2 regions of the Mesorhizobium sp. M1E.F.Ca.ET.045.02.1.1 genome follow, and region 1 is predicted to be linked to the other one. Evidence: predicted binding sites of a transcription regulator. Region 1 holds the regulator's gene; the other holds the start of a gene.
What was found. The regulator HrcA, encoded in region 1, represses chaperone genes, less so after heat shock. The targets are predictions, from matches to a motif close to GTTAGCACTCNCNNNNNGNGAGTGCTAAC.
Positions count from the first base shown of each region.

Region 2: EJ070_RS33770 (co-chaperone GroES) is a predicted target of HrcA. The motif match lies at 2,003-2,031, and genes of this name have one in related genera.

Region 1 covers NZ_CP034447.1:1,896,640-1,901,055, forward strand. The annotation lists gene EJ070_RS08980 (sorbosone dehydrogenase family protein) at 1-1,037, opposite strand, end outside; gene EJ070_RS08985 (hypothetical protein) at 1,140-1,337, opposite strand; gene hrcA (heat-inducible transcriptional repressor HrcA) at 1,375-2,457, opposite strand; gene rph (ribonuclease PH) at 2,592-3,308, shown strand; gene EJ070_RS09005 (VOC family protein) at 3,547-3,957, shown strand; gene rdgB (RdgB/HAM1 family non-canonical purine NTP pyrophosphatase) at 3,957-4,416, shown strand, end outside.
Region 2 covers NZ_CP034447.1:6,888,040-6,892,455, forward strand. The annotation lists gene groL (chaperonin GroEL) at 1-1,527, opposite strand, end outside; gene EJ070_RS33770 (co-chaperone GroES) at 1,633-1,950, opposite strand; cobalamin riboswitch at 1,949-2,237, opposite strand; gene metH (methionine synthase) at 2,312-4,416, opposite strand, start outside.

The sequences.
Region 1 (4,416 bases):
TGCGCCTGCATCAATACATCGGGCATGGTGACCTTGCCGGCGAGATCGGGGCGCGCACCCTTGTAGTTTGGATCTTCATTGTTGCCGATGTAGTACCAGGGCCAGCCATAGAAGGCGCCGTCCTTGACGGTGGTGGCATATTCGAAGGGCACGTTGTCGCCGAGCTCGTCGCGCTCGTTGACGACGCACCAGAGCGCGCCCGTCGCCGGCTGCACGGTCATGCCCGAGCAGTTGCGCAGGCCGGTGGCGACCATCCGGCGGTTCTTGCCGTCGGGATCGAAAGCGAGCACGTCGGCGCGGCCTTCCTCCGCGCCCCAGGTGGCGCCGAGCGGCTGAGACCTCGCCCATTCTTCGACGCCGCCTTTCGGGCTGGCGCCCATGTCCTCGGCGATGTTGGAGCCCGAGCCGACCGACAGATAGAGCGTCTTGCCGTCGGGCGAGAAGGTAATGTCCCTCGTCCAGTGATGACTGGCCGGGATCTTGGTGACGACGGTTTCCGGCTTGCCGGAGGCTTCGAGATCGCCATCGCGATAGGCAAAGCGCACGACGCTGTTGCTGTTGGCGACATAGACCCATTGCGGCTTGTCGCCCGGCGGATAGAAGGCGATGCCATAGGGCCGCGTCAGCCCCTTGGCGAAGACTGCTTTCTCGGCGGGTTTCGCGCTGCCCTCGGCAAGTCGGTAGACGCGGATCTGGTTCGCCCTGCTGTCGGCGACGAAGAGATCGCCGTTCGGCGCCACGCGCACGACACGCGGGCTGTCGATGCCGGACGCGACCAACTCGGCCGAAAAGCCGGGCGGGAGGATCGGCTTCGCATCCTCCGGGCGATCGGTGAGACCGCCGCCGTTCGACGCGGATTCGGCGACATTTGGCTGCTGGAGATCGTCCGGCTTGATGAGACGCCGCACCCCTGGACGGTCGGCCTTCCAGTCGCCGAAGGCCTTCCGGCCCGTCAGCAAGGGCTGGTCGGCCTGCTGCGCGAAGGCGCCAGAAGCCAGAAGCAGGGCCATGCCTGCAAGACCGGCGATCCGTATCATGCCGTTCTCCGTCATTCGATCAAGCGCAACAGACAGCAGATATCGGGCAGGCGTCCCGAAATAGAAGCGCGGGCACGCGGATTGACGGGAATTGCCGGCAGATCAGCTTTCCTCGACATCCAGATCGTCGTCGAGCCGCTTTTCCAGCGCGACCAGGTCGGCCGGCAGCGGCAGGCCCATGGCGCGCATCTCCCTGAGCTTCTCGCGCAGCTGCTCCTGCACTTCGTGCTCGTCCTCGGGCTGGTTCACCATCTGCTCGAGCAACAGGCTGATCTGGGCCTTGAACGATTCCAGCGCCATTTCCACCCTCCTTGCGGCGATCCCTGCTTGCGGGCTTCTACCTCAGCATCCGCGAAACCAATTGGGCCGTATAATCGACCATCGGCACGATGCGGGCATAGTTGAGCCGAGTCGGGCCGATGACGCCAAGCGCGCCGACGACGCGCGCGTCCTTGTCGCGATAGGGCGCGACCACGAGCGACGAGCCGGACAGCGAAAACAGCTTGTTCTCCGAGCCGATGAAGATGCGCACGCCAGGGCCTTCCTCGGCAAGGTCGAGAAGCTGCAGCAGCCCGTCCTGCGTCTCCAGATCCTCGAACAGATGGCGCAGCAGTTCGAGGTCGGCCTGGGCGGTGACGTTCTCCAGGAGGTTGGCGCGGCCGCGCACGATGAGACGCGCCGGCAGGCCGCTTTCCGCGCCGGCCCACACCGCGAGGCCCTTCTCGACAAGGTCCTGCGACAGCGTGTCGAGAGCCGCCCTGGTCTCGTCCTTGATGCGGGCGACCTCGATGCGCGCCTCGGCCAGCGTGCGGCCGCGTATATGGGCGTTGAGGAAGTTGGAGGCCTCGTGCAGCTGCGAGATGGTGATGCCGGCCGGCAGGTCGACGACCCGGTTCTCGACGTCGCCGTTCTGCGACACCAGGACGGCGAGCGCCTTCGTGGGTTCGAGCTGGATGAACTCGATATGCTTCAGCGCCACCTCGTTCTTGGCGGCGAGCACCAGGCCGGCGCCGCGCGACATGCCGGACAGCATCTGGCTGGCCTCGGTCAGCATATGCTCCAGCGTCGCGCCCGAGCCAGATGCGCGAACCTGCGCCTCGATGGCGCGGCGCTCCTCGTCGGACAGATCACCGAGCTCCATGAAGGCGTCGACGAAGAAGCGCAGACCGGTCTGGGTCGGCAGGCGGCCGGCCGAGATGTGCGGCGCATAGATGAGGCCGAGATGCTCGAGGTCGCTCATCACGTTGCGGATGGTGGCCGGCGACAGCGACGAGGGCAGGATGCGCGACAGGCTGCGCGAGCCGACCGGCTCGCCGTCGCGCAGATAGGAATCGACGATCCGCCTGAAGATGTCGCGCGAGCGCATGTCGAGTGACTGAAGCACGGGCGGCTGCGAAGCGGGATCCACTGCCTTGTTCATTCCGGCGAAAAACCTCCAACCGAAAGATATAGACCTAGCGGCTGCGGGTGCAACGGCCCATTTTCCTTTGCGCCATGCGCCGCATGCGTCTACAAGCCGCCGACGAATCCGGGAAAAGAACAGAAAGAGCCTCGATGCGCCCCTCCAAACGCCAATCCGACGAAATGCGCGCCATCTCCTTCGAGCGCGGCGTGTCCAAGCATGCCGAAGGCTCGTGCCTGGTGAAGTTCGGCGACACGCATGTGCTGTGCACGGCGAGCCTGGAAGAGAAGGTGCCGGCCTGGATGCGCAATTCCGGCAAGGGCTGGGTGACGGCCGAATACGGCATGCTGCCGCGCTCGACCGGCGAGCGCATGCGGCGCGAGGCGTCGACCGGCAAGCAGGGCGGCCGCACGCTGGAGATCCAGCGGCTGATCGGCCGCTCGCTGCGCGCCGTGGTCGACCTGCAGGCGCTGGGCGAACAGCAGATCACCGTCGACTGCGACGTCATCCAGGCCGATGGCGGCACCCGCACGGCCTCGATCACCGGCGGTTGGGTGGCGCTCTACGACTGCCTGCGCTGGATGGAAGCCCGCCAGATGGTCAGCGTCTCCAAGGTGCTGAGAGACCATGTCGCCGCGATTTCCTGCGGCATCCACGACGGCCAGCCGGTCATCGACCTCGACTATCTCGAAGATTCCTCGGCCGGCACCGACGCCAATTTCGTCATGACCGGCAAGGGCGGCATCGTCGAGATCCAGGGCACGGCGGAGGGCGAGCCCTTCTCCGAAGAGCAGTTTGCCGCGCTGATGACGCTGGCCAAGAAAGGCATTTCGCGGCTGGTGAGCCTGCAGCAGATGGCGGTGGCTTAGGGTTATTGATGAGGTTGGCGATCCTTCGCACCCCCCTCTGGCCTGCCGGCCATCTCCCCCGCAAGGGGGGAGATCGGGCGGCACTTCGGGTTTCGCCAATCTTCACCGTTGAGACGCCGACGGCGGAGCTGCCAATCTCCCCCCTTGCGGGGGGTGAGGAGTGGTCCGCGAAGCGGACGCAAAGCCAATTGCTTGGCTTTGCGAACGACGAACGCCCGAGGCCAGAGGGGGGTGCCTCGTGACGCCCTCTGCGATCCTGGAATCGGCTCTCTACGTCACAGATTTGCAGGCTGCCGAGCAATTCTACCGCGACATCATCGGCCTGGAGCCGCTGGGCAAGGTCGAGGGCCGCCACGTCTTCTTCCGCTGCGGCGACGGCGTGTTGCTGCTTTTCAACGCCGAGGCGACCAAGATCCCGCCGGCGCCTGACGCCAGGCTGAGGGTGCCGCCGCATGGCACGGCCGGAGAGGGCCATCTCTGCTTCACGGCGACGGCCGGTGAGATCGTCGAGTGGCGCAGGCATCTGGCAGCGAAGAACATCGCCATCGAAAGCGATTTCGAATGGCCGCAGGGCGGACATTCGATCTATATCCGCGACCCTTCAGGCAATTCGATCGAGTTCGCCGAGCCAAGGATCTGGGGCCTGTGATGCATTCTCTCAACGGACAGAAGATCGTCGTCGCCAGCCATAACGAAGGCAAGCTGCGCGAATTCGCCGACCTGATGGCGCCGTTCGGCTTCGAGGCGAAATCGGCCAAGGAATATGGCCTGCCGGAACCGGATGAGACCGGCACGACCTTCGAGGAGAACGCCTATATCAAGGCATATGCCGCGGCCAAGGCCACCGGGCTGCCGGCGCTGTCCGACGATTCCGGGCTTTGCGTCGACGCGCTCGACGGCGCGCCGGGAGTCTACACCGCCAACTGGGCCGAGACGCCGGATGGCACACGCGATTTCGGCATGGCCATGCAGCGCACCGAAGTGGCGCTGCAGGAGGTCGGCGCGACCGAGCCGGCGCAACGCACCGGCCGCTTCGTCGCCGTCATCTGCCTCGCCTTTCCGGACGGCGAAGCCGAGTATTACCGGGGCGAGGCGGAGGGCACGCTGG
Region 2 (4,416 bases), 2.4 Mb from region 1:
ACCGGCGTCCTGGAGTGCGGTCCGCACCACCTTTGCCGGGTCGACGATGCCAGCCTTGATCATATCGACATAAATCTCGTTCTGGGCGTCGAAGCCCTGATTGTAGTCCTTGCCCTTGGAGAGCTTGCCGACGACGATCGAACCTTCGACGCCTGCATTTTCTGCGATCTGGCGGACCGGCGCCTCAAGCGCCCTCAGCACGATCGAGATACCCGCCGTCACATCGGCATTGGCGCCATTCAAGCCGGCAAGCGCCGATCTGGCGCGCAAGAGCGCCACGCCACCGCCTGCAACGATGCCTTCTTCCACAGCGGCACGCGTAGCATTCAGCGCGTCGTCGATGCGATCCTTCTTTTCCTTGACTTCGGACTCGGTGGCGCCGCCGACGCGAATGACTGCAACGCCGCCGGCGAGCTTCGCCAGTCGCTCCTGCAGCTTTTCCTTGTCGTAGTCGGAAGTGGTTTCCTCGATCTGACTTTTGATCTGCTGTATGCGCGCCTGAATGGTCGCCTTGGTGCCGGCGCCGTCTATGATCGTGGTCGTGTCCTTCTCGATCAGCACGCGCTTGGCGCGGCCGAGCATGTCAATGGCAATGTTCTCCAGTTTGATGCCGAGATCCTCGGAAATCATCTGGCCGGCGGTGAGCACGGCGATGTCTTCCAGCATCGCCTTGCGGCGATCGCCGAAGCCAGGCGCCTTGACGGCCGCGACCTTGAGGCCGCCGCGCAGCTTGTTGACGACGAGCGTCGCCAGCGCCTCGCCCTCGACATCCTCGGCGATGATCAACAATGGCTTGCCACTTTGCACCACGGCTTCGAGGATCGGCAGCAGCGTTTGCAGATTGCCGAGCTTCTTTTCATGGATGAGGACGTAGGCGTCCTCCAGCTCGGCGCGCATCTTCTCGGCATTGGTGACGAAATAGGGCGAGAGATAGCCGCGGTCGAACTGCATGCCTTCGACGACGTCGAGTTCGGTCTCGGCGGTCTTTGCTTCCTCGACGGTGATGACGCCGTCGTTGCCGACCTTGTCCATCGCCTTGGCGATCATGTCGCCGACGGTGGCATCGCCATTGGCGGCGATGGTGCCGACCTGCGCGATCTCACCGGCCGATTTGACCTTCTTGGACCGCGCCTGGACTTCCTTGACCACCGCGGTAACGGCCTGGTCGATGCCACGCTTCAGGTCCATCGGGTTCATGCCGGCGGCGACGAGCTTGGCGCCTTCGCGCAGGATCGATGCGGCCAGCACCGTGGCGGTGGTTGTGCCGTCACCGGCAAGGTCGTTGGTCTTCGAGGCCACTTCGCGCACCATTTGCGCGCCCATGTTCTCGAACTTGTCGGCAAGCTCGATTTCCTTGGCGACGGCGACGCCGTCCTTGGTGATGCGTGGCGCGCCATAGGCCTTGTCGATGACGACATTGCGGCCCTTGGGGCCTAGTGTCACCTTGACGGCGCTGTTGAGAAGCTCGACGCCGCGCAGCATGCGGTCGCGGGCATCGGTGGAGAATTTGATTTCCTTGGGGGGCATGATTTTTCCAGTTCGGTTGGGACGGCAAGACGCCGACGGCGTCGCCCGGAGACTCAGAATCGGGAGCGTCCTATGCGCGTCCGGTGAATACGCGCGGCGCGCACGTCAGGCTGCCCTCTTGGCAGCCACGGTCTTGTTGAAGATGATGCCCATGATGTCGGCTTTCTTCATGATCAGAAGGTCATCGCCGTCGATCTTGACCTCGGTGCCCGAGCATTTGCCGAACAGGATCAGGTGGCCCGCCTTGACCTTGAGCTCGACCAGCGCGCCGTCTTCGTCGCGTGCGCCCTGGCCGACGGCGATGACTTCGCCTTCCTGCGGCTTTTCCTTGGCATTGTCGGGAACAATGATGCGGCCCTTGGATTTGGTGTCACTTTCCGCGCGCCTGATGACGACGCGGTCTTGGAGTGGCCGGAATTTCATGGAAGCTTCTTTCTGAGGCCGGCATAGCGGCCACGCCCATATATATAGCCCGGTTGGCACTCGTTAGATAGAAGTGCCAAACTTAATTCTCGAGCGCCCCAAAATAGTGGAAATCGAGATAGGGGTAATCAAAAACAGTTCCGCCATCTCGGCAGCTTCCCAGGCCTTGGCCCAGTGGTCCTTGTGGAGACGAAAAGCGCCGCTGCCGTAGCGGGGGCAGCGCCGGCACCGACTTCCCAATTATCCCATCCGCGAGACGAACGTGCACCTTAAGCACCCTGATCAAATCATCGATCGCCCAAACCGGTCCACAGGAATGCGAGATCGGTCAGGGGCAAGGACGACTGGCGGTAATAGGGACTTACTCCGCCGCTTCGGCGTAGCGCGCCGGCACATAGTTGAGGATCGGCCCAAGCCAGCGCTCGACCTCCGCCAGCGGCATGGCCTTGCGCCGCGCATAGTCCTCGACCTGATCGCGCTCGACCTTAGCGACGCCGAAATAATAGCTTTCGGGATGCGACAGGTAGATGCCGGAGACGGAGGAGCCGGGCCACATGGCGAAGCTTTCGGTCAGGCTGACGGCCGCATTGCGTTCGCCGTCGAGCAGACGAAACAGCGTCGCCTTTTCCGTATGGTCGGGTTGCGCCGGATAGCCAGGTGCCGGGCGGATGCCGCGATAGGGTTCGCCGATCAGGTCGTCCGGGGCCAGGTTCTCATCGGGCGCGTAACCCCAGAACTCCTTGCGCACCTTCTCGTGCATGCGCTCTGCGAAGGCTTCGGCGAAACGGTCGGCCAGCGCCTTGACCATGATCGAGGAATAGTCGTCGTTGGCCCGCACGAAGCGCTCGGCGATCGTCACTTCCTCGATGCCCGCGGTGACTATGAAGCCGCCCACATAGTCGGCCTTGCCGCTGTCCACAGGCGCCACGAAATCCGACAATGCGACATTGGCCTTGCCGTCGTGCTTGGCCAGCTGCTGGCGCAGCGTGAAGAATGTCGCCAGTTCGTGCGAGCGGGCCTCATCCGTGAACAGTCTGATATCGTCGCCGGCGGTATTGGCCGGCCAGAAGCCGATCACGCCCTTGGGCGCAAACCATTTTTCCGCGATGATCTTCGCCAGCATCGCCTGGGCGTCCTCGAAGAGCTGGCGTGCCGCCGGCCCCTGGTCCTCGTCGTCGAGGATTTTGGGATAGCGGCCCTTCAACTCCCAGGTTTGGAAGAATGGCGTCCAGTCGATATAGCGGGCAAGCTCGGCCAGATCCCAGCCTTCGAAGACCTTTAGGCCAAGGAAGGACGGTTTTGGCGGCTCGTAGCCCGTCCAGTCGACCTTGTGGGCATTGGCCCGCGCCCTGGCGAGCGGCAGCCGCTGCTTGTCGGCTTCGCTGCGCGCATGCGCGTCGGCAACCTTCTTGTACTCCGCGCGAACGTTCTCGACATAGCCGGCCTTGGCCTCGTTCGACAGCAGTGCCGACACCACGCCGACGGCGCGGCTGGCGTCGGCGACATACACCGTCTGGCCTTTCGCATAGCGCGGATGGATCTTGACCGCCGTATGCACGCGGCTGGTCGTCGCACCGCCGATCAGCAGCGGAATGTCGAAGCCTTCACGTTCCATCTCGGCCGCCATATGCGCCATCTCGTCGAGCGAGGGCGTGATCAGGCCGGACAGGCCGATGACGTCGACCTTTAGCTCACGCGCCGTCTGCAGGATCTTCGCCGCAGGCACCATGACGCCAAGATCGATGATCTCATAATTGTTGCAGGCAAGGACCACGCCGACGATGTTCTTGCCGATGTCGTGGACATCGCCCTTTACCGTCGCCATCAGGATCTTGCCGGCGGTCTGGCGCTCGCCATTGTCGATCCCGCTGGCGGCGTTCGCCAGCTTCTCCGCCTCCATGTGCGGCAGCAGGCCGGCCACCGCCTGCTTCATCACGCGGGCCGACTTCACCACTTGCGGCAGGAACATCTTGCCGGCGCCGAACAGGTCGCCGACGACATTCATGCCCGCCATCAGCGGGCCTTCGATGACATGCAGCGGCCGCTCGGCGGCGCGCCGCGCGTCGTCCGTGTCCGCGTCGATGAATTCGGTGATGCCATTGACCAGCGCGTGCGAAATGCGCTGCTCGACCGGCCAGTCGCGCCAGGCGAGAACGCGTTCCTGCGCCTCCTTGCCCGCCGTGCCCTTGAAGCGTCCGGCGAGTTCCAGCATGCGCTCGGTCGCCGTGCCGCCGCCCTTTGGCTCACGGTTGTTGACAACATCCTCGCAGGCTTCGCGCAGTTCCGGGTCGATGGTGTCGTAGACGGCAAGCTGCCCGGCATTGACGATGCCCATGTCCATGCCCGCCTGGATGGCGTGGTAGAGGAACACGGCATGCATGGCCTCGCGCACCGGTTCGTTGCCGCGGAACGAAAAGGAGAGGTTCGACACGCCGCCCGAAATATGGACATGAGGAAGCGTCGCGG